3 regions of the Cupriavidus sp. 2KB_3 genome follow, and region 1 is predicted to be linked to each of the others. Evidence: predicted binding sites of a transcription regulator. Region 1 holds the regulator's gene; each other region holds the start of a gene.
The links. Region 1 encodes FNR, which switches genes on or off when oxygen is low (the NO sensors DNR and NnrR bind a similar motif). Its sites were predicted from a motif close to TTGATNNNNATCAA; they were not measured.
Positions count from the first base shown of each region.

Region 2: hemN (oxygen-independent coproporphyrinogen III oxidase) is a predicted target of FNR. The motif match lies at 2,973-2,986, and genes of this name have one in related genera.
Region 3: AB4120_RS07050 (universal stress protein) is a predicted target of FNR. The motif match lies at 5,158-5,171, and genes of this name have one in related genera.

Region 1 is NZ_JBFRHD010000019.1:99,755-107,696, reverse strand. It holds gene scpB (SMC-Scp complex subunit ScpB) at 1-494, opposite strand, end outside; gene AB4120_RS20365 (sulfite exporter TauE/SafE family protein) at 1,132-1,890, opposite strand; gene fnr (fumarate/nitrate reduction transcriptional regulator Fnr) at 1,975-2,700, shown strand; gene AB4120_RS20355 (hypothetical protein) at 2,729-2,974, opposite strand; gene AB4120_RS20350 (hypothetical protein) at 2,971-3,198, opposite strand; gene ccoG (cytochrome c oxidase accessory protein CcoG) at 3,239-4,789, opposite strand; gene ccoP (cytochrome-c oxidase, cbb3-type subunit III) at 4,845-5,759, opposite strand; gene AB4120_RS20335 (cbb3-type cytochrome oxidase subunit 3) at 5,756-5,926, opposite strand; gene ccoO (cytochrome-c oxidase, cbb3-type subunit II) at 5,932-6,597, opposite strand; gene ccoN (cytochrome-c oxidase, cbb3-type subunit I) at 6,616-7,942, opposite strand, start outside.
Region 2 is NZ_JBFRHD010000016.1:53,830-61,771, reverse strand. It holds gene AB4120_RS17880 (Fic family protein) at 1-36, shown strand, start outside; tRNA gene AB4120_RS17875 (tRNA-Arg) at 52-127, opposite strand; gene AB4120_RS17870 (c-type cytochrome) at 451-1,353, shown strand; gene hemN (oxygen-independent coproporphyrinogen III oxidase) at 1,472-2,911, opposite strand; gene AB4120_RS17860 (ABC transporter substrate-binding protein) at 3,111-4,277, shown strand; gene AB4120_RS17855 (ATP-binding protein) at 4,296-5,549, opposite strand; gene AB4120_RS17850 (response regulator) at 5,553-6,284, opposite strand; gene AB4120_RS17845 (UvrD-helicase domain-containing protein) at 6,670-7,942, opposite strand, start outside.
Region 3 is NZ_JBFRHD010000005.1:195,041-202,982, forward strand. It holds gene AB4120_RS07030 (MBL fold metallo-hydrolase RNA specificity domain-containing protein) at 1-228, shown strand, start outside; gene AB4120_RS07035 (universal stress protein) at 263-718, opposite strand; gene AB4120_RS07040 (heavy metal translocating P-type ATPase) at 844-3,117, opposite strand; gene AB4120_RS07045 (helix-turn-helix domain-containing protein) at 3,262-4,044, opposite strand; gene AB4120_RS07050 (universal stress protein) at 4,242-5,090, opposite strand; gene AB4120_RS07055 (response regulator) at 5,208-5,852, opposite strand; gene AB4120_RS07060 (PAS domain-containing sensor histidine kinase) at 5,857-6,981, opposite strand; gene AB4120_RS07065 (hypothetical protein) at 7,246-7,557, shown strand; gene AB4120_RS07070 (universal stress protein) at 7,588-7,942, shown strand, end outside.

The DNA of each region.
Region 1 (7,942 bases):
GGCAGCTCATCCAGCGTGCGCAGCCCCAGATCGTCCAGAAACGCCTTGGTCGTGGCGTAGAGCGCGGGCCGGCCCGGCACATCCCGGTGCCCGATCACCTCGATCCAGCTGCGATCCTCAAGCTTCTTGATCACGTCCGTGCTGACCGTCACGCCGCGGATTTCCTCGATATCGCCGCGCGTCACCGGCTGGCGATAGGCGATGATGGCAAGTGTCTCCATCACGGCGCGCGAATACTTGGGCGGCTTTTCCGGGTTGAGCCGATCGAGGAACTCACGCATCTCGGGTCGACTCTGGAAACGCCAGCCGCTGGCCAGGGCCACGAGTTCCACACCGCGTTGCTGCCAGTCCTGTCGCAATTCGTCCAACAGGGCGCGGATGGTGTCGGCGCCGATATCGTCGGCGAAAAGACGGCGCAGATCGTTGAGGCGCAGGGGCTCCTGCGCACAAATCAGCGCGGTCTCGAGGACGATCTTCGCCTCTTGGGTATTCATGTGATTGTGTGCAGCCTGTCTTTGCACCTGCTCCCGGACGAATCCCGGAGCACTGGAGATTTCGGATACAGCGGTACCGATGCCACCGCCATCTCATTGCGCAGCCAACTCGCAGCCTGTCGCAGCCCAGGCAGCCAAGCGGTGCACTTCGTTCTTTTGCATCGATTTGCCGGGTCGTTCCGGCAGGAGATCGTCCGAATCCGGCTGGCTTCGCCGGGAGTCGAACCTCTTGCGTCGCGCTCTCGCCTTTACCCTCGCAGGCGGAACCCTTCCCCTTGGAGCGGACATTCGCCAGGACAATCAGATTGCCAAGGCGGCAAGAAAAAACGGATATCGGCCCGGACAAGCTTCGTCCTGCGCCTGCGCCACCACTCCACAAGGCCGCCCGGCCTTTTAAACCAGATCTTTTGAACCGGATGAACTGTGGGGACGGATCCGGCAAGCCAACGCTGCCTCGGACCCATGGACACGCATCCCAGATCAGGGATGCCGGCCCGGCGACGCCAGGGAATTACGTGGCGCGATACCGTGGTTCTCGCGATTGTATGGCATTCCCGGCCCCGTCCGCAACCCGCCCGCCACCCGACGTGGCAAATGGCATGAACCCGGCTGGCCTGCCCCCCCACTCGGAATTGTCTCAAAACACCACGCAAAACCCATGCGCCGCCAGCGTCTCGGGCAGCCAGACCGCCCGCGCCACGCCCACGATGCCGAAGCCGATGATCAGCACCCCCGCCACCGCCCGGAGCAGCGGCCGGCGCGACAAATGGCGCACATAGCCTGAAAGCCCCGAAATCACCAGCAGGTTTGGCAGCGTTCCCAGCCCGAAGGCGAACAGTACCAGCGCGCCGGACGCCGCATTGCCGGCCAGCAGCGCCATCGCGAGTGCCCCATAGACCATCCCACACGGCACGATCCCCCAGGCGAGCCCCAAGCCGAAGCGTCTCATGAGCGGCGTATGCCGGGCCAAGCCCGCGGGCAGGCGGATACCGAGCGCGCCCACGCGGCCGACCGCTCCCTGGGCCACGCGCACCGCAAGCGCCTCGAGGCCCGCCGCCCGCATGGTGCGCCCACGCAACAACCAGAAGCCCGACATCACCAGCATCGCCCCGCCTGCGCCATAGAGCCACCGCTGCACGGGCAGATAGTCCTGCTTCCATGCGGTGGCGCCGACGGCACCCATGACGGCCCCCAGCAACGCGTAGGTAGTCAGGCGTCCGGCGTGCATCGCCAGCAATTCGACGAGCCAGCCACGTGGCGAGCGATGGATCGTCACTGGCACGCGCACCGGCGCGCGCTGCTCGGCCGCCATCGCAATGCCGCCGCACATCGCGGCACAGTGGACGCCACCAAACAACGCAACGATAAAAACGCTGAAAAGCACACCAAATGGCAACGGTCCCTCGCTTCGGCGTCACTTCACGCGGTAAAATTGATTTGTCGCGCCCCTGCTGCAATGCGCATCACCAAGAGCCCTCAATTGCTTACCTCCATTCCCGTCACCGAGATCTCGCCCCGTTGCTCCACGTGCGGGATGGGCCAGCTTTGTCTGCCGGTAGGCATGTCGCAGCAGGACCTCCTGAAGATGGACACGCTCGTGCAGGAACGCGTGCGCGTGCACAAGGGCGAAACGCTGTATCGCATGGGCGATCCGCTCACCGCCGTCTATGCCGTGCGCTTCGGCACGCTCAAGACGCACGTGACGCTCGAGGATGGCCGCTCGCAGATCACCGGCTTCCATCTGCCCGGCGAGATCGTCGGCCTGGATGGCCTTGGCGAGATGCAGCATGCCTCCGATGCCACGGCCCTCGAGGACGCCGAAGTCTGCGTCGTACGCTTCAGCGAGCTGCAGGCGCTCTCGGGTGACCTGCCCTCGCTGCAAACCCAGTTCCTGCGCTTGATGAGCAAGGAAATCTCGCAGGACCAGGTCATGCTGATGACACTGGGCTCGATGCGCGCCGAGGAGCGGCTCGCCGCGTTCCTCGTCAATCTTTCCGAGCGCCTGTCGGCGCGTGGCTACTCGTCTAGCGAGTTCGTGTTGCGCATGAGCCGCGAGGAGATCGGCAGCTATCTGGGCCTGAAACTGGAGACCGTGAGCCGCCTGTTCTCCCGATTTGCCGAGGCGGGCCTGATCCAGATCCGCCAGCGCCACGTCAAGCTCATCGACATGGCCGGCATCAAGCAGATCTACAACCGATCCTGCTGAGGCCGCCTCGCCAGCGGTGGTGCGCGGGCTACTCGAGTTCATCGGTATCGCTGAGCGGCGTCGGCATGGTGTAGAGCGTCAAGCCGCTCGACAAGGCACAGAACAGCCACGCCAGCAAGAATCCCACGGTGTAGACCGCTTCGCGCGACGCGTCGACCGGATGACCGAAGAAGCTCAGGTCACTGGGATCCACAATCGAGAACACCGTTGCCGTAGCCACGCCGCCGATCAGAAACGCTGGCCACATCACCCACATCAGCCAGCGTAGTCTCATGGCCGCCTCGCCGTCTCATTGACATGGGCGGCGGCGCGCGCGGCGGACCCATCCAACTTTTCCACCACCAGCCCATGCCGCGCAGCATCGCGCACCGGCACGTCGGCGTGGGTATTGGCGAGCCAGATCGTCACACCACAGCCGATCATCGCCACCAGCGGGCCACTCATCAGCAACCACGGCCACGGTTCCTTCCACCACGGCTTGATTTGTTGCGCTGTCATTGCCTACTCCTTGCGTCGATAATTTCCTGGATGACCCGCACTACAGTCCGCGCGGCACGATGAAGCTGGTCGCTTCCTGGATCTGCGCGCGCTCCCGCGCATCGTCCATGCCCTCCCCCGTGACCGTGATGCGGATCTTGTGCGTGCCCTGCGGCGCGTGGTCGATCGGGATACGGATGCGCACGGGCAACAGGCGGTTCGACGTGGGCGCAAGCGTTTCCGCCGACTTGTCGTACTCAATGGTCAGCCCTTGCAGCGCCGCGCTCGTCGCCTGTACCCGGACGCGCATCGGAGCCTCGGTGGTATTGATCAGTTGCAGCCGGTACACGTTCTCGATCCATCGACCTTCGACCTCGCGACCCAAGGCACCCCGATCGCGGATGACATCGACCTTGAGTGGTGCGCGCATCGCCAGCGACCCGATAAAGCCTCCTACCAGCACCGACCAGATCACCGCGTAGATGATCGTCCGCGTGCGGAACAGCCGCCTGCGCGCCGCCACCGCCGACAGGCCCTTGCGCATTGCGTTCTCGGAGGTGTAGCGGATCAAGCCGCGCGGATAGGCCATCTTGTCCATGACCTGGTTACAGGCGTCGATGCAAGCTCCGCAGCCGATGCACTCGTATTGCAATCCGTCGCGGATGTCGATCCCGGTCGGACAGACCTGCACACAGATGCTGCAATTGACACAATCGCCAATGCCGGCGGTGTGCCGGTCCGCCTTGCGCGATCGGCTGCCGCGCGGCTCGCCTCGACCTACGTCATAGGTCACCACGAAGGTATCGCGGTCGACCATCACGCTCTGGAAGCGCGCGTACGGGCACATGTACTTGCACACCTGTTCGCGCATGAAGCCCGCGTTACCCCAGGTGGCGAACGCATAGAACAGCATCCAGAACGACTGCCACGGCCCCAGCGAGAAATCGACCACCTGCCCGCCCAGCTCGCGGATCGGAGAAAAGTAGCCGACAAAGGTGAAGCCGGTCCACAGGGCGATCACCACCCAGAGCGCGTGCTTGGTCGCCTTGAGTCGCAGCTTGCGCAGACTCCACGGGTCGCCGTCCAGCCGGATACGGGCGATGCGGTCGCCTTCCACGCGCCGCTCGATCCACATGAAGATCTCGGTGTAGACGGTCTGTGGGCACGCGTAGCCGCAGAACAGCCGGCCCGCAATAGCAGTGAACAGGAACAGCGCCAGGGCCGAGATGACAAGCAGGACCGCGAGGTAAATCACGTCCTGCGGCCACAGCACGAGGCCGAAGATATAGAACTTGCGGGCGCCGAGGTCGAACAGCACCGCCTGGCGGTTGTTCCATTGCAGCCACGGCGTGCCGTAATAGACCAGCTGGGTGAGGATGACGAGCCAGACTCGCCAGCTCGAGAAGGCGCCCGCGACCGAGCGCGGATAGATCTTGCGCCGAACCTCGTAGAGCGTCTCTTCAGAAGATTCAGCCGATTGGGCGGGCTGGGCAGGCTGCGCGGATCGAGGCGCGGCTGCCGGGCGCCATGGCGGGCTGTCGTCCGGCCGTGAGGGCTCCGGCGTGGCGGCGTCGTCCGCCACGGGCTGTGCAGCATTGGGGGGCGCGTTCATCTGGTGTTCCTCGCGCCCCGGCAGGCGGCTTGCCGCCCTGCCCGGGGGCTGTTGATCATTGTCCGGCCGCTCCAGTGTTGGAGAGACCCCACACATAGGCGGTCAGCATGCGGATACGCTCGGGCGTCAGGATTTCCTCGTGCGCGGGCATGTGGCCGTTGTGGCCCTTCAGGATCGCCTCGACGATGGCATTTTCCGAACTGCCGTAGAGCCAGACGCTGTCCGACAGGTTCGGCGCGCCAAGCGCCTGATTCCCCTTGCCGCTTGCCCCATGGCAGGCCGCGCACGTGGTCTTGAAGGTGCCTTCACCCCGCGACGCACGGATCGGGTCGGACGCCAGGCCCGACAGCGAGCGCACATACTGGGCCGTGTCCCCGGCGAGTTTGGCGTCGATGGTGCCGGCGAACGGCGGCATCATGCCGTTGCGGCCCTTGGCGATCGTCTGACGGATCGTGTCGGGGTCGCCGCCATAGAGCCAGTCGTTATCAGCCAGGTTCGGGAAACCGCGGCTGCCGCGCGCGTCGGAGCCATGGCATTGCGCGCAGTAATTCAGGAACAGGCGCTGGCCGATCTCGCGAGCCTCAGGGTCGACTGCGACCTTCGTGACGTCCATCGTCATGTACTTCCCGTAGATCTCGTTCTGAATCTTCTCGGCGGCCTGGCGATGCGCAGCCAGTTCGCCCTGCGAGGAGAAGCCCAGCACGCCTGCGTAGGAACCCAGGCCCGGATACAGAACCAGATATCCCAAGCTGAAAATGCAGGCCAGCAGGAACATCCACATCCACCAGCGCGGCAGCGGGTTGTTCAGTTCGCGCAGGTCACCGTCCCAGACATGGCCGGTATCCTCGGTCGCAACCTGGATTTTCGGCACCCGGCGCTGCGAGAACAGCAGCCACACGCACCACGCGATGCCGATCAGCGAGATGGCCGTGATGTAGTAACTCCAGTAATCGGAAATGAAATCGCTCATGGCTGTGGGTTCCGGCTTGTCGTTATCGTGGTCTCGTCGGGCAACGCGAAAGGCAGCATGGCCGACTCCTCGTTGGCGGCCTGGCGGGGCGTCGACCAGGCCCACCAGCAGATGGCGAGGAAAGCCAGCATCGACAGCACGGTGGCAGCGGAAGTCAAGATAGCCATGGCGCTCACTCCTTCGGGGCAGTAGCCGCCGTGGTGGCGTCCACACGCACGTTGCGGCGGTTCAGGCCGAGGCCTTGCAGGTACGCCACCATCGCGTCCTCTTCGGTCTTGCCGGCGAGTTCCTCGGGGGCGTGGGCGATTTGCTCCTCCGTGTACGGCACACCCAGTCGCTGCAGCGTGCGCATCCGCCCCTGGATATCATCAGTCGGCAGCGCAGCCTTCTCGAGCCACGGATACGACGGCATCACCGATTCCGGCACCACATCGCGCGGATTGCGCAGGTGGATGCGTTGCCAGTCATCCGAATACCGCCCGCCCACGCGGGCGAGATCCGGCCCGGTACGCTTGGAGCCCCAGAGGAACGGATGGTCATACACCGACTCGCCAGCCGTCGAGAAATGGCCATAGCGCTCGGTCTCGGCCTGCAGCGTGCGCACCTGCTGCGAATGGCAGCCGACGCAGCCCTCGCGGATATAGATGTCGCGGCCCATCAGGCGCAGCGGCGAATACGGCACGATGCCCGCATCGGGCTTGGTCGTGGAATGCTGGAAAAACAGCGGCACGATCTGCACCAGGCCCGCAATGCTCACCACGATGATCGTGGCGATGATCAGCCAGCCGACGTTCTTCTCAAGCGTTTCGTGGGTGAAGAATCCTTGTTTTTGTGACATCTCAGCAATCCTCGGCGGTCAGTGTGCGGAAACCTGGGCGGAAGCCGGCAGGCTGACCGGGATCGGCGCGTCCGTGGCGGGCTTGCCGGCGATCGTACGCACCACGTTGTAGGCCATGACCAGCATGCCGGTCAGGAAGCACAGGCCACCGATCAGGCGGATCAGGTAGAACGGGTACTTCGCCTTGACCGCTTCCACGAACGCGTAGGTCAGCGTGCCGTCCGGCTGCGTGGCGCGCCACATCAGCCCTTCCATTACGCCGGCGATCCACATCGAGGCGATGTAAAGCACCACGCCAATCGTCGCGATCCAGAAGTGCCACTCGATCAGCTTGACGCTGAACATCTCCTTCTGCCCGAACAGGCGCGGAAACAGGTAATACAACGAGCCAACCGAAATCATCGCGACCCAGCCCAGCGCACCCGAGTGGACATGGCCAATCGTCCAGTCCGTGTAGTGCGACAGTGAGTTCACGGTCTTGATGGACATCATCGATCCTTCAAAAGTGGCCATGCCGTAGAACGACAGCGCCACCACCATGAACTTGAGGATGGGGTCCGTGCGGAGCTTGTGCCAGGCACCGGACATGGTCATGATCCCGTTGATCATCCCGCCCCAGGACGGCGCAAGCAGGATCAGCGAAAACGCCATGCCGAGCGACTGCGTCCAGTCCGGCAGCGAGGTGTACAGCAAATGATGGGGGCCGGCCCACATATAGGTGAAGTTCAGCGCCCAAAAGTGGACGATGGAGAGTCGGTATGAGTAGATCGGACGTCCCGCCTGCTTCGGGATGAAGTAATACATCATCCCAAGGAAGCTGGTGGTCAAGAAGAAACCCACGGCGTTATGGCCGTACCACCACTGGACCATCGCATCCTGCACGCCCGCATAGGCGGAATACGATTTCCATATCGACGCCGGCATCTCGATGTTGTTCACGATATGCAGGATGGCGATGGTCACGATGTACGCGCCGAAGAACCAGTTCGCCACATAGATATGGCGCGTCTTGCGCTTGACGATGGTGCCGAAGAACACCACCGCGTAGGCGACCCAGACCAGGGTGATCAGGATGTCGATCGGCCATTCAAGTTCCGCGTATTCCTTGGAAGTCGTGATGCCGAGCGGCAGCGTGATGACCGCCGCCACGATGACGATCTGCCACCCCCAGAACGTGAACGCCGCCAGTGGCCCGCAGAACAGGCGCGCCTGGCAGGTACGCTGCACGACGTAGTACGACGTGGCAAACAGCGCGCTGCCGCCGAAGGCGAAGATCACCGCGTTGGTGTGCAGCGGCCGCAGGCGCCCGAACGACAGCCACGGGGTGTTGAAATTTAGATCCGGC
Region 2 (7,942 bases), on a different contig from region 1:
CCGAAGCTGTGGCCGGAAGTGGAAGGCGAGGAATGACGAGGAGTGAATTCGTGGCGCGCCCGGCTGGGATCGAACCAGCAACCCCTGCCTTCGGAGGGCAGTACTCTATCCATTGAGCTACGGGCGCGATGTGAGCTGCGTTTGACGTCGGACGAGGGCCGGCGTCGGAAAGTCGCATAGGATACCTCGTTTGCCGGGCGGCGTCCATGCGGGTTGCGCCGGGAAGGGTTCCGGCAGGTCTCGCAGCCGCCGCTTTTGGCCCCGGACGCCACGGCTTGGGTCTATAATCGCCAGCTATTTGCGTCGAAACGAGACGTACCCGGGACACGAGACATGGCCCGGACGCAGATAGCCGAAAGGCAAAAACAGACCCATCCCCGACAAGGGCCAACAAAGCAAGCCGCCCCCAACGCGCTGCACTAGGTTTCCCTGCAAAATCGAGAGTTCTGTATGAGTGACGTCCACCAAGAAAACGACCACCACGAGTCTCCCATCAAGACCCCGAAACAACTGATCGCTGTCGTGATCGCCGCCTTCCTGGTGCCGATTATCGTGATCGTCCTGTTGGTCAGTTTTGTTGGTCACGGTACCCACGAGGGCGCCGGCTCCACCCAGACGGCCGAAGCCATCAATCATCGCATCCAACCCGTCGCGTCCCTGGAAATCAAGGACCCGAACGCGCCACGCGTCTTCAAGACGGGCGAGCAGGTCTACAAGGAAGTCTGCGCCGCCTGCCACGCCACCGGTGCGGCAGGCGCGCCCAAGTACGGCACGCCCGGCGACTGGACCGCGCGGATCGGCCAGGGCTTTGACGGCCTGCTGAAATCCGTGATGAACGGCAAGGGGGCGATGCCCGCCCGCGCTGGCACCTCCCCGGACGACTACACCGACTACGAACTGGCCCGCGCCGTGGTGCACCTGGCCGACGCCGGCGGCGCCAAGTTCCCGGAACCGCCTGCACCCGCACAGGCCGCACCGGCCCAGGCTGCCGCCTCGGCACCTGACGCGCAGGCTGCGGCACCGGCTGCTCCCGCCGCGCCGGCTGCTGCCGCACCGGCACCCGCTGCCGCCGCACCCGTTGCTGCGGCTGCCGCCGCTCCGGCCGCTGCGTCGGCCGAAACCGGCAAGAAGGTCTACGACCAGGTCTGCGCCGCCTGCCACGCCGCCGGTGTGGCAGGTGCGCCGAAGTTCGGTGACAAGGCCGCCTGGGCACCGCGCATCAAGGAAGGCATGGACGCCGTCCACAACTTCGCGCTCAAGGGCAAGGGCGTGATGCCGCCCAAGGGTGGCTATGCCGGCGCCGACGCCGACGTGATCGCCGCCGCCGACTACATGGTCAACGCATCGAAGTAACGTAAAGCGCACCTGCAAGTCCACGCAAAAAAGCCCGCGATGATCCTCGCGGGCTTTTTTGTTTCGATTGGGGGCCGGTCGATCCGGCGCCCCTATCCCTATATATATAGGCAGCAGTTCAGACCACGCGCGAATAGCGCACCAGCGGCACTTCGCGCCCCGCGTCCTGGCGCAGGTAGCCGTCGAACACCATCGCCACGCGGCGCACCAGCAGCCGGCCCAGCGGGGTGATGTCGATCCGCGACGCATCGCGCCGCAACAGCCCCTCCGTCGCCAGCGCATCCAGCCCCGCCAGCTCCGGCGCGAAGGTCCGGGCGAAGTCGATGCCATGACTGGCCTCCACCGCCGCGATGTCGAGCGTGCCGTGGCACATCAGCGCGCCGATGATCGCCTTGCGCAGATGGTCGTCGGCGGACATGCCGAAGCCGCGCGCCACCGGCAGCCGGCCCTCGTCCAGCGCGGCGTAGTACTCGTCCGTGGTGCGCGCGTTCTGCGCGTAGTGGCCGGCCACCGCGCCAATCGCCGAGACGCCGAAGCCCAATTGATCGTGCCCCGCGTGCGTGGCGTAGCCCTGGAAGTTGCGTTGCAGGCGCCCGGCCTGCTGGGCGATGGCGAGGTCGTCGTCCGGCAGCGCGAAATGATCCATGCCGATATAGACATAGCCGGCGGCGGTCAGGCGCTCGATCGTGGACACCAGGATGTCGAGCTTCTCGCCGGCGGGCGGCAGCGCCGCCTCGTCGATGCGCCGCTGCGGCTTGAACACATGCGGCAGGTGCGCGTAGCTGTAGACCGAGAGCCGGTCCGGCCGCAGCGTCAGCACGCGGTCGATGGTCGCCGCGAAACGTTCGGTGGTCTGGTGCGGCAACCCGTAGATCAGGTCCATGCTGACCGAGCGGAAGCCGAGCCGTCGCGCCGCCAGCACCACATCGCGCGTTTCCTCGTAGGACTGCACGCGATGGATCGCCTGCTGCACCTCCAGGTCGAAGTCCTGCACGCCAAGGCTGATCCGGTTGAAACCGAGTTCCGCCAGCAGCGCCATGCGCGCATCGGTCACGCGGCGCGGATCGATCTCGATCGCGTGCTCGCCGTCGGGCAGCAGGTGGAAGTGTTGCGTCAGCGCGGCCATTACGCGGCGCATTTCGTCGGGATCAAGGAAGGTCGGCGTGCCGCCGCCCCAGTGCGATTGCATGACCGCGCGGCGCTCCCCGAGCCGGCCGGCCACCATCGCCATTTCCCGGGCGAGGTAGTCGACGTAGCGCGCGCTGCGCGCGTGGTCCTTGGTGATGATCTTGTTGCAGCCGCAGTAGTAGCAGATGTTCTCGCAGAACGGGATGTGCAGGTAGAGCGAGAGCGGCGCGGGCGAGTCGGCGCGGCAGGCGTCGAGCGCGGCGAGGTAGCGCGCGTCGTCCATCTCCGCCTCGAAGCGGTCGGCGGTGGGATAGGAAGTGTAACGGGGGCCGTTGCCGTCGATACGGCCGGCCAGGCTGCGGAAGTCGGCCAGCGCGCGGCGGTCGAACGCCGTGGTGGCAGGCATGCTGGGGAGGGTGGGGGCGGACATGGCGCGCTCTTTTTGCAGGCGAAGATGGTCACGATGCTATGCCGCCGCGCCGCCGCCCACCTTGACGCGCATCAAGCGCACGCCGCGCTTGCGCCCGCAGCCCCGCCGCCGTGGGGCGTTGGCGTCATCCGAGCGTCACGAACGGCCGATAGGCTCTGCCCGCCGTCCCCCCTCCACCCGATTCCAACGCCCGCCGACCATGCGCCCAGCCTCGCCCAGAACGATGTCGCCCGCCGTGCCGGCGCGCCGCCGCATGCTCCGGTCGTTCGGCACACTGGCCGCGATGCTCGCGGCGCCGGCCGCCTTCGCCCAGCCTCAATCCGCCAACCCCGCCGCCGCACAGCGCCGGTCGCTGGTGGTCGGCCACCTGCTCGACCGCGTGGGGCCGCAGGCGGATCTGGCGCGCGACTATCTTGCAGGCGCCAAGGTGCTGTTCGATGCGGCCAATGCCTCGGGCCAGGGGCCACGCATCGTGCACTTGGTGCGGGATGCCGATGCCAGCCCACGCATCGCCACGTCGCAGGCCATCGGCATGGCCGAGTCGGACCACATCGACGTGCTGTTCGGCCCCGGCGACACACTGTTGCCCGCCCTGGCCACCTCGTCCGAACTGAGCCGGCGCGGCGTGCAGATCGTCGCCCCGCTCTCCGGGCTCTCGCTGGCCGCCGACAACATCTGGTTCACGCGCGCCGACTATCAGGCCGAGCTGGACGCCGCCGTGCGGCAGTTGCGCAGCTATGGCCTGAAAAACATCGTGCTGGCCGTGTCGCCCGATTTCGCGGCCGGCACGCTCGCGGCGGGCACGCCGTGGCTCGACCGGATGGAGCGCGACCTCGCTACGCGCGCCGTAACGCTGACTGGCAGTGTCGATGACAGCGCGCGCCGCATCGCCGCAACGCGGCCCGGCGCGGTCATCGTAGCCGGCGACACGCTCGCCTACGGCAGCCTCGGCCGCGCGCTGGCCACGCAGGGTTGGTACGGCTTTCTGGTGGGATTGTCGGCGGTGAGCCCGGCCGCCGCGCGCGAGATTCTCGGCGGCCACTACGCGGGTGGCGTGGTGGTCACGCAGGTGGCGCCCGGCCCGCAGGAATCCACGCTGCGCGTGGTCAAGGAGCACGTGGCGCGGATGAAGCAATACCTGGACGAACCGCCCTCGCCCGCCACGCTGGCCGGCTACATCGGCGCGGCCTGGCTGGTGCGCGCCGCCAGCGCGGCCAGGGCGCCGGGTGCGCTGGAGTTGCGCCGCGCGCTGCAATCGCGCATCGACGTGGGCGATTTCACGCTCGACTTCACGCGCGGGCTGCGCGGCTCGCAGTACGTGCAACTGGCGCCGATCGGCAAGTCGGGCGTGCCGCAGCGCGCCTGACCCAGGCGCCTATATCTATCAGTCGCGCGGCAGCGTGATGCGCACGCGCAGGCCGCCCTCGACGCGGTTGTCCAGCGTCAGCTCGCCGCCATGGCGATTGACGATATCGGCGGCAATCGACAGCCCCATCCCCACGCCCCCGGTGGCCCGGCTGCGCGACGACTCCACGCGGTAGAACGGCTCCAGCACGCGCGGCAACTCCGCCGGCGGAATGCCGGGGCCGTTGTCGCAGACGTCGATCTGCACGCGCTCGGGGCTGTCCGTCAGCACGATATGCGCGGCGCCGCCGTAGCGGTGCGCGTTCTCGACGAGGTTGACCACGGCGCGGCGCAACTCCGCCGGATAGGCCAGCAGCGGCGCGGCGGTGCCGGAGAGCCGCACGTCCTGGCCGAGTTCCTCGGCATCGTCGACGATGGCCTGGAGCAGCGCCTGCACGTCCACGCGCTGGCGCGGGCCGGTGCCGTCGTCGCGGTCACGCAGGTAATAGAGCGTGGCATCGATCAGCCCGTTCATCTCGGCCAGATCCTGCCGCAGCCGGTAGCGCACGTCGTTGTCCTCGATGCGCTCGATGCGCAGGCTCATGCGCGTGAGCGGCGTGCGCAGGTCGTGGGAGACTGCCGCCAGGAAGCGCGACTGCTGCGCCAGCTGCGTGCGGATGCGTTGCTGCATCAGGTTCAACGCCTTGGTGGCGGCGCGCGCCTCGGCCGGCCCCGTGTCATCGTCGAGCGGCGGTGCGTGCACATCCTGCGCCAGCCGGTTCGCGCCGGTGGCCAGCCGCTGCACCGGCCGGGCCAGCAGCCGCGCGCCCACCCACGACGAAATCACGATGGCGATGAACTGGAAGATCATGCCCGGATGCAGGGGCCAGAGCCCGTGCCACGGCGGGAAGCGGCGTGGCGCGCCGGGCGGCTCGCCGCGCCGGTCGGGATTGCCAGGGCGGAACATGCCGCGCTCCCCCGGCGGGCCGCCCTCGCCCCGATCCTCGTCTTCCTCGAAGCGCGGGCCGCGCTGCGGGGGCTCGGGTCGGCGGAATGGCTGGCCGGCGGCAGCGGCCTCCGAGGCCGCCTCGCGCATGCGCTCCTCCCAGCGGGGCGAGCCGGGGCGCGGGAAGAACCCCTCGATGACGGTCACGCCGAGGACGTGCACCGCCACCATGATCGCGGCCATGACCAGGAACAGCCGCAGGAACATCGAATCGAGGGGACGGCGCCGCACAGCGGTGTCCAGCCGGACGGCGGCGGAGGCGTTCGGCGGCGGGGAGGACGCGGCCATGCGTCAGGAATCCACGTTGACCGTGAAGACGTAGCCTTCGCCCCGCACCGTGCGGATCAGGGCCGAGTCGCGTGGGTCGTCGCGCAGCTTCTGGCGCAGGCGCGAGACCAGCAGGTCGATGCTGCGATCAAACACGTCGAGGTCGCGGCCACGCGCCTGGTTGATCAGCATCTCGCGGTCCAGCACGCGGTTCGGGTGCTCGATGAAGGTCAGCAACAGGCGGAACTCGGCGTTCGAGAGCGGCACGACCGTGTCTTCCTCGTCGAGCAACTGGCGCAACGTGGTGTTGAGGCGCCACGCGCCGAACTTGACCTCGTGCCCTGCGGGGGTGGGTGTCGCTCGACGCACATCCGCCCGACTGCGCCGCAGCACGGTGTGGATGCGCGCCACCAGCTCGCGCATCTCGAACGGCTTGGTCACGTAGTCGTCCGCCCCCACCTCGAGCCCGACCACACGGTCGGCCAGCTCGGCGCGGGCAGTCAGCATGATCACGGGGATGTCCGTGCGCTCGCGGATCTCGCGGCACAGCGTCAGGCCGTTCTCGCCCGGCAGCGAGAGGTCCAGGATCACCAGGTCATAGTGGTGCTGCGCCATGGCAGTGCGCATCGACGCCCCGCCTTCGGCCCCATCGGCCGCCATGCCGAACGTGGCCAGGTATTCGGCCAGCATGGCGCGGATCTGGGGATCGTCATCGACGATCAGCAGGCGGGTAGGCAAGGCGGGAGTGAGGTCCATGGCAAAACGGGAGGGATGGGAAACGCCGGCGGGCGATGCGGACAGCCGATGCGCGAAAACTGGCAGGGGCCCGCGCAACAGCCGGCGTCCAACTGTACCAGTTTGCAATATCGGCGCTGTGGCGGCTTTGTATCGGACTTGATACGTGCGCTGTGGATAACTTCGCCTGATAAAACGACGCCCCCGGCACTGCCGCGCCGGGAGCGTTCAACAGGGAAGAGCCAGGCACGCAAGCGTACCCAGCCGCACCGCTAACCGAAGGGCAGGCGCGGCACGGCGCCAGTCGCCGAGGCGTCTGACGCGTCGCCATATTAGAAAGCGCGGGGCGCGCGGTCTTGTCCGCCTTGTATCGGCGGTGATGCGTGGGCTGGGGCGAGGGTGCGGCTCAACCTGCCACGGGCTTGCCGGGCGCGCCCGGCGTACCCAGCAGCGCCTTGAGATTCGCCAACCGGTCCTTGGGGCTCATGGCCGGGGTCTCGTCGACAGGAGCTGGCGCCTCTTCGAGTTTCATTTCGGTGATGAAGCGCGAGGGTTCGCAGGAGTAGGTGTCCCGGGCGCGCTTGCGCTTCTTGCACCAGCTGATCTGGAGGCTGCGCTGGGCGCGGGTGATGCCCACGTACATCAGCCGGCGCTCTTCCTCGATTTTCTCGTCGCTCATGTCTTCGTCCTCGCGCGCGTGGGGCAGGATGCCCTCCTCCACGCCCACCAGGAACACGTGCGGATATTCGAGGCCCTTGGAGGCGTGGAGCGTGGAGAGCCGCACCGCGTCCGGGTCTTCCTCGCGGCCTTCGAGCATGCTCATCAGCGCCACGGTCTGGGTCAGTTCGAGCAGGTTCTTGCCTTCGTCGCCAAAGCCGTCGGCGTTGTCGAAGCCGGTGGCCTCGCCCTCCCCGGCTTCGGCTTCCGGGCGCGTGCCCTTGCGCTTGAGCCAGTCGAGGAATTCGAGCGTATTGGTCCAGCGCGACTGGGCCTGGCGTTCGTCGAAGGTATCGTACAAGTACGATTCATAGTGGATGCCGGCCATCATGTCGTCGAGCAGCACGGTGGCCGGATCGGTCTTGGCGCGGTCCGCCAGCCGCACCATCGACTCGCAGAACACACGCAGCGGCTCCAGCTGGCGCGGCTGGAGCTTGCCTTCGATGCCGCCCATCATCGCGGCCTCGAACAGCGACACCTTGGCCTGCCCCGCGAACGTGCCGAGGGCCTCCAGCGTGGTGTTGCCCACGCCGCGCCGGGGCGTGGTGATGGCGCGGATAAAGGCGGGGTCGTCGTCCGGGTTGGCAATCAGCCGCAGGTAGGCGCAGATATCCTTGATCTCGGCCTTGTCGAAGAAGCTCTGTCCGCCGGACAGCACGTACGGAATCCGCTCGCGCCGCAGGATCTGCTCGAACAGCCGCGCCTGATGGTTGCCGCGATACAGGATGGCGTAGTCGCGGAACTGCGCGCGGCGCTCGAACTTGTGGGCGGACAGGCGGAACACCACCGACTCGGCCTCGTGCTCCTCGTCGTTCATCGGGTGGATGGCGATCGGGTCGCCCATGCCGTGCTCCGACCACAGCTTCTTGTCGAACAGCTTGGGATTGTTGGCGATGACCGCGTTGGCCGCCTCGAGGATGCGCACCGTGGAGCGGTAGTTCTGCTCGAGCTTGATGACCTTG
Region 3 (7,942 bases), on a different contig from region 1:
CAGGACATTACCGTGCGCGCTTCGGTGGCGCAGATCCAGCACTTGTCGGCGCACGCCGATGCGGATGAGTTGATGGTCTGGCTGCGGGGCTTCAGTGCGCCGCCTCGACGCACCTTCGTTGTACACGGCGAGCCGGAGGCCAGCGATGCACTGCGCCAGCGGATCGAACGCGAACTGCGGTGGCATGTCACGATGCCCGAGTATCGGGCGTCGTACCCCCTGGCGTGAACTGGCGGAGGCGGACGGACCGGTCAGGCGTCCTTCAGGCGTCCCGTTCGCTGCGTACCAGCAGCACGGGCTTGTTCGTCTTGGCAATGACGCCTTCGGACACGCTCCCCATGATCATCCGCCTGACACCCCGCCGGCCGTGCGTGCCCATCACGATCATGTCTGCGGGCCACGTATCCGCTTGCGCCACGATCGTCGACGAGATCTGCCCGGGTGACACCGGTCTTTCGATCACCGCGGTGGTGCAGCGCACCCCCGCATCCTGAAGTCGCGTTGCCACGCGGCTAAGCGTTTGCTGCCCGACGCTGAAGAGGTCGCGCAAGACATCGTCCGGGTTGATATAGCTGCTCTCGAAGAAGAGTTCGCTATCGTCCACGACGAAGATCGCCTTGACTTCGGCGTTCATCGCCTTGGCGACCAGAACGGCCTGCGAGATGGCAAGGTCGGAGGATGGGCCGCCATCGACGGCGAGCAAAATGCGTTCGTACATGGAGAATCCCCTGGTAGCCGTTGGAGCGCTGCATGGGGCGTCGCCGCTTGGCATGACGCCTTGCATCCAGCATAGGCGGGGCGATTGCCGGGGCCTTGCGCCAGGTCAAGGCCGCCAGTGCGATCTCAGCCTGGCGCCTCGCCCAGCACGTGAAACAGCTCGTTCTCCTGTGAATAGTGCAGGCGCAGGATGGCCTCCAGACCATAGAGCAGTCGCTGCACCTCGCGAATCTCGCTGCTGTCGGGGCCGGAGGGGTGCATCTCCCGTACGATCAGGTCGAGCTGGCGGGCGGTGCGAAAGATCTCGCGATGCACGGCGCTCAACGCCGCCAGCGGATCCTCGCCGCCCAGCCGCCGCGCGATGCCGGGATAGAGGTTCCAGTCGTCATCGCGCTCGTGGGGGAGGATGTTCTCGGCCAGAAGCTGCACCACGGCGGCCAGCTCGGATTTCATCTTGCCGGGGTCAAGCTGCGGTAGGGTTGCCGCCAGGGTCCGGATCTGGTCGAGGTACTGGCCGAGCTCCACATGCTCGTGCTGGAGCCTGGCCACCTCCGTTGCAGGCAGGGAATTCGTCGACTTTGCGGGCGACAGGCGCAGCGCGCGCAGTGCATTGAGGATGACGGCAACATCGATGACTTCCTGCAACACCGCGCCGGAGAAGGGCGGAAGATACCCGGCCAGCGCCACCAGCATGCCGAGGAACGATAACGACATGCCGACCATGACGCTCTGCCAGGCGATGCGACGCGTTCCTCGGGCGATGGTGACGGCGTCGACCAGGCGGTCGAAGCGGTCGACGAGCAGGACAACATCCGCAGCCTGCACGGTGGAGGCGGCGCCTCGCGCACCCATGGCCACCCCGACGTCCGCGGCAGCCAGGGCCGGGGCGTCATTGGTGCCGTCTCCGATCATGATCACGGTTCCAGACGCCCGCGCGCGCTTGATCTTGTCCAGCTTGTCCGCAGGAGACTGCTCGGCGAAGACCTCCGTGATGCCCAGGATCTCGCCGACGGACTGCGCCATGTCGAGCTGGTCGCCGGTGAGCATGGCCTGACGCTGAATGCCGAGCTCCCGGAGCATGCGCAGCGCGCGGGGTGCCTCCAGGCGGATACCATCCAGAAACTGCAGGAGGCCGGCAAGGCGACCATCGATGCTGAGGAACACGGTAGAGGCGCCTTCCGGGCGCATGCGCTTCAGGGACGCGCCTGCCCAGGACGGAAGGTCGCCTGTGCCGAGCACATACTGCATGGCCCCCAGCTTGATATCCAGGCCACCGACCATGGCTTGTACGCCGGATCCTGGCACTTCCCGTACGTTGGCGGGGGGCGCCAGCTGCAATCCCCGCTCGCGTGCCGCCACGGCAATTGCATCGGAGATGACGTGCGTGGAGGCACAGGCGACGGACCCGGCAAGGCGGAGGATCTCGTCCGACTGGAACGAGGGGGCGCAATCGACGGCAGCGAGGTGGGCGCGCCCGCTGGTCAGGGTGCCGGTCTTGTCGAAGAAGAGGGTGTTCGCGACGGCCAGACGCTCGAGCGCGCCGCCGCCCTTGACAAGCACCCCCCGTTTGGCGCAACGGGACATCCCCGAAACGATCGCGGTGGGTACCGCGAGGATCAGGGGGCACGGGGTAGCCACTACGAGCACAGCGAGACTCCGCAGCGGATCGCCAGTCCAGATCCAGCCCGCGGCGGCCAGCAGCACCGCGACGGCCATGAAGGCGACGGCGTAGCGGTCCGCAAGGCGTGCCCCAGGGCTGCGCTCCTTCTGGGCGGCTTCCACCATCCGGACGATGCCTGCGAAGGTGCTGTGTTCAGCAGTGGCGCCGGCGATCATTTCGACGGCCGCGCCCGAGTTCAGCACGCCGCTGCTGACCGCCTCGCCCGCCGCCCGTTTCCGGATTGCGGCCTCGCCGGTCAGGGTGGACTCGTCAAGATCGGCCGGATGGCTGAGCGTGCCGTCGACGGGGACGATCTCGCCATGCCTGACCATCAGCTGGTCGCCAACGCGTACGTCAGCGAGGTCGATGTCTTGCCACTGCTGCCCGTCGAACCGGTGCGCGCGCTTCGGCGCGTGGGCGAGCAGTGCGGTGATCTCCCGTTGCGCGCGCGCTTGTGCGTACGACTCCAGCATGCGCCCGCTGGCAAGCATGAGCGTGATGACGGACGCAATCAGCCATTCGCCGAACCAGAGTGCGAAGCCAATGGAGAGGAGGGCGAGCAGATCGACCCCGGCCTGCCGTCGCAACAGCGATCTTGTGCAGTCGACGAGCAAGGCGAGGACATTCGGGGCAATGCCGCCGATCCAGATCCAGCGAGCGAGGTTCGCATCGCCGAACTGACTGGCCGCCCAGCCGCCAAGGAGAGTCAGTGCTGAGATGACCAGTAACAGCAGATTCATGAAGTCGGCTTTTCGCCATGTGCGAGCGGGATGGCACCTGGCGCCGGCACTCGCCGCGGCGCTGCAATCAGTGTAGGTGCTGAGGTGACGAATGCGGCTGCTGAGAATCATTCGCGATCCGCTCCCCCCGTCTCAGCGGCCCAACTAGATTTGCGCCAACGCCTCCGGGTCGAAGATCTCGATCTGTTTGCCGTCGACCCGCATCAGGCCTTCGCGCTGGAATCGGGAGAAGGTCCGGCTGACGGTCTCGAGCTTGATGCCGAGGTAGCTGCCAATTTCCTCACGCGTCATGCGCAGCGTGAACGATCGCGCGGCGTATCCCCGCTCAAGCAGGCGTCGCGAGAAATCAACCAGGAAAGACGCGACGCGTCGTTCAGCGGTCATGCCGGACAGCAGGACCATCTGCCTGGAATTGCGCACGATTTCGCGGCTGAGGGTCTGGTTGAGGTGGTGCTGCACGCTGCGCACGTCGTGGCAGAGCGATTCCAGCGCGGCGAAGGGGATGATGCAGACTGCACTGTCTTCCAGCGCGATGGCATCGCAATCGTATTGCCCGCTGCCGATGGCGCCCAGCCCAAGCGTTTCGCCCGGCAGGATGAAATCGCTGACATGTTCCAGGCCATCTTCGTGGCCGGCAACGGTCTTGAACGATCCCGAGCGCAGGGTATACAAGCTGTGGAACTTGTCGCCGACGCGGAAGAGATAATCGCCGCGATGAATCATGCGCCATTGACTGACAGCCCGTTCGAGGCGGGGCAGTTCGTCTTCGCCCAGACACGACGCAAAACAGAGCGCCCGGAGGCTGCAAAGCGAACAGTTCGCATTCATCTGCCTTGGCGCTTCGCCGAGGCGCGTATCAGGCGGCGCCAATAGGTCGTCCGCGCCAGGCGAATGCGACGCTTCCAACACCTGAGTGGATCCGTACATGATTGCTTCCTCCTGTTGAGGCTGCAGTGGGCGCGGACTTGAGTCCTGCGCCGGCGGTCGCATCAGACGTGAGCCGTTGGATTGAGTATTGACGAGCGCGAGGCCGAGCGAAATCAGCAATGGCTGAGACCAGCGTCAGGAATGAGTCGGCTTCTGTCAGGGTAACCTGACATGGCGGGGATGACGTGCCCGGATGTCTAGCAGGCGAAGAGCGTGGGAATCGGCGATTTGCTCAGCAGCGTGTCGGCGACCCTGCCCAGGACGAGATCGCTCATGGCGCGGCGTCCGTATTCCCCACAGACGAGGAGGTCGGCCTTGCGGCGCGCGGTCAATTCCAGCAGGGCGTCGCCCACACTGCCGGATGGATGGACGATCATTTCCGTCAGCGTCGCTTTCACGCCATGGCGGGAAAGCCAGCTCATCGCGTAGCTTGGCGGCGCGACACCCGGGTGGCGCCCCAGGCCGTCAGGCGGGCAGGATACGAGGTTCACGCGCTGGGCGAGCAGGAGAAAGGGTAGTGCGCTCCGCAGCGCCATGGCCGATCCACGGGTGCCGCTCCACGCCACCATGGCCGATGCATAGGGCCACGGTGCCGCGGCAATCTTGCCGCCGGCGGGGAGGACCAGCACCGGCGGGCCCGTGCCCACGATCGTCAATTCAATGAACCGCCGTGTGGCAGATGCGCCGACCTCACCTGGCGCCGGCTGGCCCACGATGATGAGATCTGCCAGCCGGCCTTCACAATGCATGGCATCGATAGGCGTGCCTTCCCCGACACGCCAGTCCACCGCCACGGGCAGGTGCTCCGTGGCGGTGTCAAAGGCCAGCCTCGCCGCATCACAGTTGGCCGAGAGGTCGGCTGCGATGGCGCTTCCCACGTGTTTTCCATTGTGGTGGCGATCGGTCCCGGCCGGGGCGCCGGCATTCTGCGAAAGAAGGCCGATCAACGTGGCATGGAATGCCGTAGCGATCGCCACCGCATGCGAGAGCCTGGCCGCGGATTGTGGGGATGCGTCCACATGGATCATGATGGCCGAGATGTCCATCCAGGCTCCTTGGCAAGGGGTCGAGCACGGGGATGGTTTCACTCTAAGTGAGTGCGGAAGGTCGACGTTGCGATACATCAACGTCGAACAGCTTTCCTCATCCTTGGCGCCAAGGGGCTAGATTTCTGAATCGTCGGGGAAGAGATTGGCCTGGATGGCGTAACGCACCAGTGCCGCGTCGCTGCGCAGTTGCAACTTTTCGAGCAGGCGCATCTTGTAGGTGCTGACGGTTTTCGCACTCACGGAGAGGGCCTCGGCGATCTCGGTCAGGGACTCCCCGTTCACGATGCGGCGGAAGACTTCGAGCTCCCGGTCCGACAGGCCCTTATGCGGGGCGTCTGGGCGCTCCTGCAGGCCGAGGGCGAGTTTCTCCGCCATTTCCGGGCTGACATAGGTGCCGCCGCCGGCAACCTTCCGGAGCGCAGCTACGAGATCGGTCGCCGCACTGTCCTTGGTCAGGTAGCCGGCGGCGCCCGCGCGAAACGCGCGGACGACGTATTGTTCCTCCGCATGCATCGTCAGTACGAGGATGCGCGTGGCGGGATGATCGGTACGGACCAGTCGCACCAGTTCCAGGCCGCTGCGGCCAGGCATGGAAAGATCGAGCAGGATGACATCCGGCGAAGTTTCCCTGACCACATGTGACACCTCCGATGCCTTGGAGGCCTCGCCAACGACCCCGACATCGGATTCTCGTTCGAGAATATGCCGCAAGCCGTTACGCACGACGGCATGATCGTCTGCAATCACCACACGTATCATGGCATTACCTCGTCTCGGCAAACCTGGTGGGAAACCGCAGGGAAAGTTCGAAGCCCCGGCCCGGGGTATTGGCAAGAGACAGGGTGCCGCCAAGCAGGCGTGCGCGCTCCCGAATACCGAGTAATCCAAACGAGCGACGGGCAGGATCCTTGATCTCGCCGTCCCAGCCGTCGCCATCGTCTCGCACAGACAGGACATGGTCGTCGTCGGCCTGATGCAGGTCGATCCACACCCGGCTCGCGTTGGCATGATGGACGACGTTATTCAGGGCTTCCTGAACGATCCTGAACACCGCCGTCGCTGCCTGATCGGAAACCTCGACATGATCCGGCACATGGGTGTCGACCGAAATCGCGTAACGATGGCTGAAGTCCTTTCCCAGCCAGTCGAGTGCCGCAGTCAGGCCCAGCTCATCCAGGAGGGCTGGCCGAAGGTCTGCCGAAATCTGTCGGACCGCGGCAATGGCGGCATCGAGCCCGGCGTGCATGGCGGCGGCCTGACTGCAACTGCCTGTGGAGGCGCCCTCCCTGCGCAGATCGTCCTCCAGCATGACGAGGTCCATTTTCAGGGCGCTCAAACGCTGGCCGATATCGTCATGCAGTTCCCTGGCCACCCGCCGTTTCTCCTCCTCCCGGGTGGAGAGGATGCTGTCGGAGAGGGCCTGCAGTTCTTCCCGGGAGTGACGCAACCGTGCTTCGGCGCGCACACGCTCCGTGACGTCGCGCAGCATGACGGTGAATAGCTTGCGTCCCTGGCTATCGCTGGTTTGTGAGATGGAAGCCTCGATCGGAAATTCACTGCCGTCCCGACGCAGGCCGAAGAGGGTGCGCTGCTGGCCCATTTGTCGATCGGACACGCCGGTGACGCCGAAGCGCTTGACGTGCGTCACATGCGACGCACGGAATCGGCTCGGAATCAGCAGGTCCAGCGGTTTTCCGACGGCCTCGGAGGCGGAAATGCCGAACAGCGCTTCAGCCATGGGGTTGAAGAGCACAATGCTTTGCCCCTCGTTTACCGAAACAATGGCCTCCATGGAGGTGCGCACTATTGCAGAAAAACATGCCTCGTTCCCTGTGATCTGATCCGGCAGGATCCAGCGGCCATCCGCATTCGGTGAGGGGAGCGTCATATTCGGCTCATTTGGAGGTGGCGCGGGCAGGCGCCTGCGCCGGCGGCCTGATGGCCCGGCTCATCACAATATAGCTTCTTCCAGTGAGAAATATGACGTTGAGAGCGTGCTTGAATACCGAGAATCATTAGCGCCACCACGCCGTGACCACTCGGCATCGTCTCCCTTTTCCGCTCGGCGGGGCGGCTTGATATGTATCAAGCCCTGCCGGGCCGTGGCACCTAGTCTGGACTCAACGCCATCTTGTGCTTGAAGGAGACCAGAATGAAACGGATGATCTTAGTGGCTACCGCAGCCGTCGTTGCCCTCGTGGCGGCACCCGCCATGGCGCAGAAAAACTACACGGATGGCGGCGACTTGTATGGCGGCTCCCATACGACCAAGGCAAAGCCGTCGTCGCCTGAAAAGGGGAAGGAAGGTGCCAGCAAGGCCGGGAATTTCGACCCGTACACCGATGGCGTGAGGACGAAGTCCAACGCTGCGCCGGCGAAGAAGCTGCCGGACGAGCGGCCCCAACCGGACGATGTGGCGCGGTCGGGCAAGTTCGATCCCTACACCGAGGGGCAGAGCAAGTAGACGGCCGGCCATTGGTAGAGGAGACAGGTCATGTACCAGAAAATTCTGGTTGCCGTCGATGGGAGCCAATGCGCGGCGAGAGGCCTCGACGAGGCGATCAGGCTGGCGGCGGCTTTCGATGCCGAACTTGAGATCGTGCACATCGTCGACCCCGGCTATGAGGAGGAGGGCGTGCGGGCAAGGCTCGTGGCAGAGGGCAAGAAGCTGCTGGCGGATGCCCTGGCGAGCGCGGAAGCGAGGAATGTTCGAGGCCGCGTCGTGATGGTCGATGACATCGACGCGCCGGGAAACATCGCCGGCCAGCTTCGGCGGATCGTGGAGCGTAGCGATGCGCAACTCGTCGTGACCGGCACGCACGGGCGCAGCGGCCTGAAGAGCCTGTTGA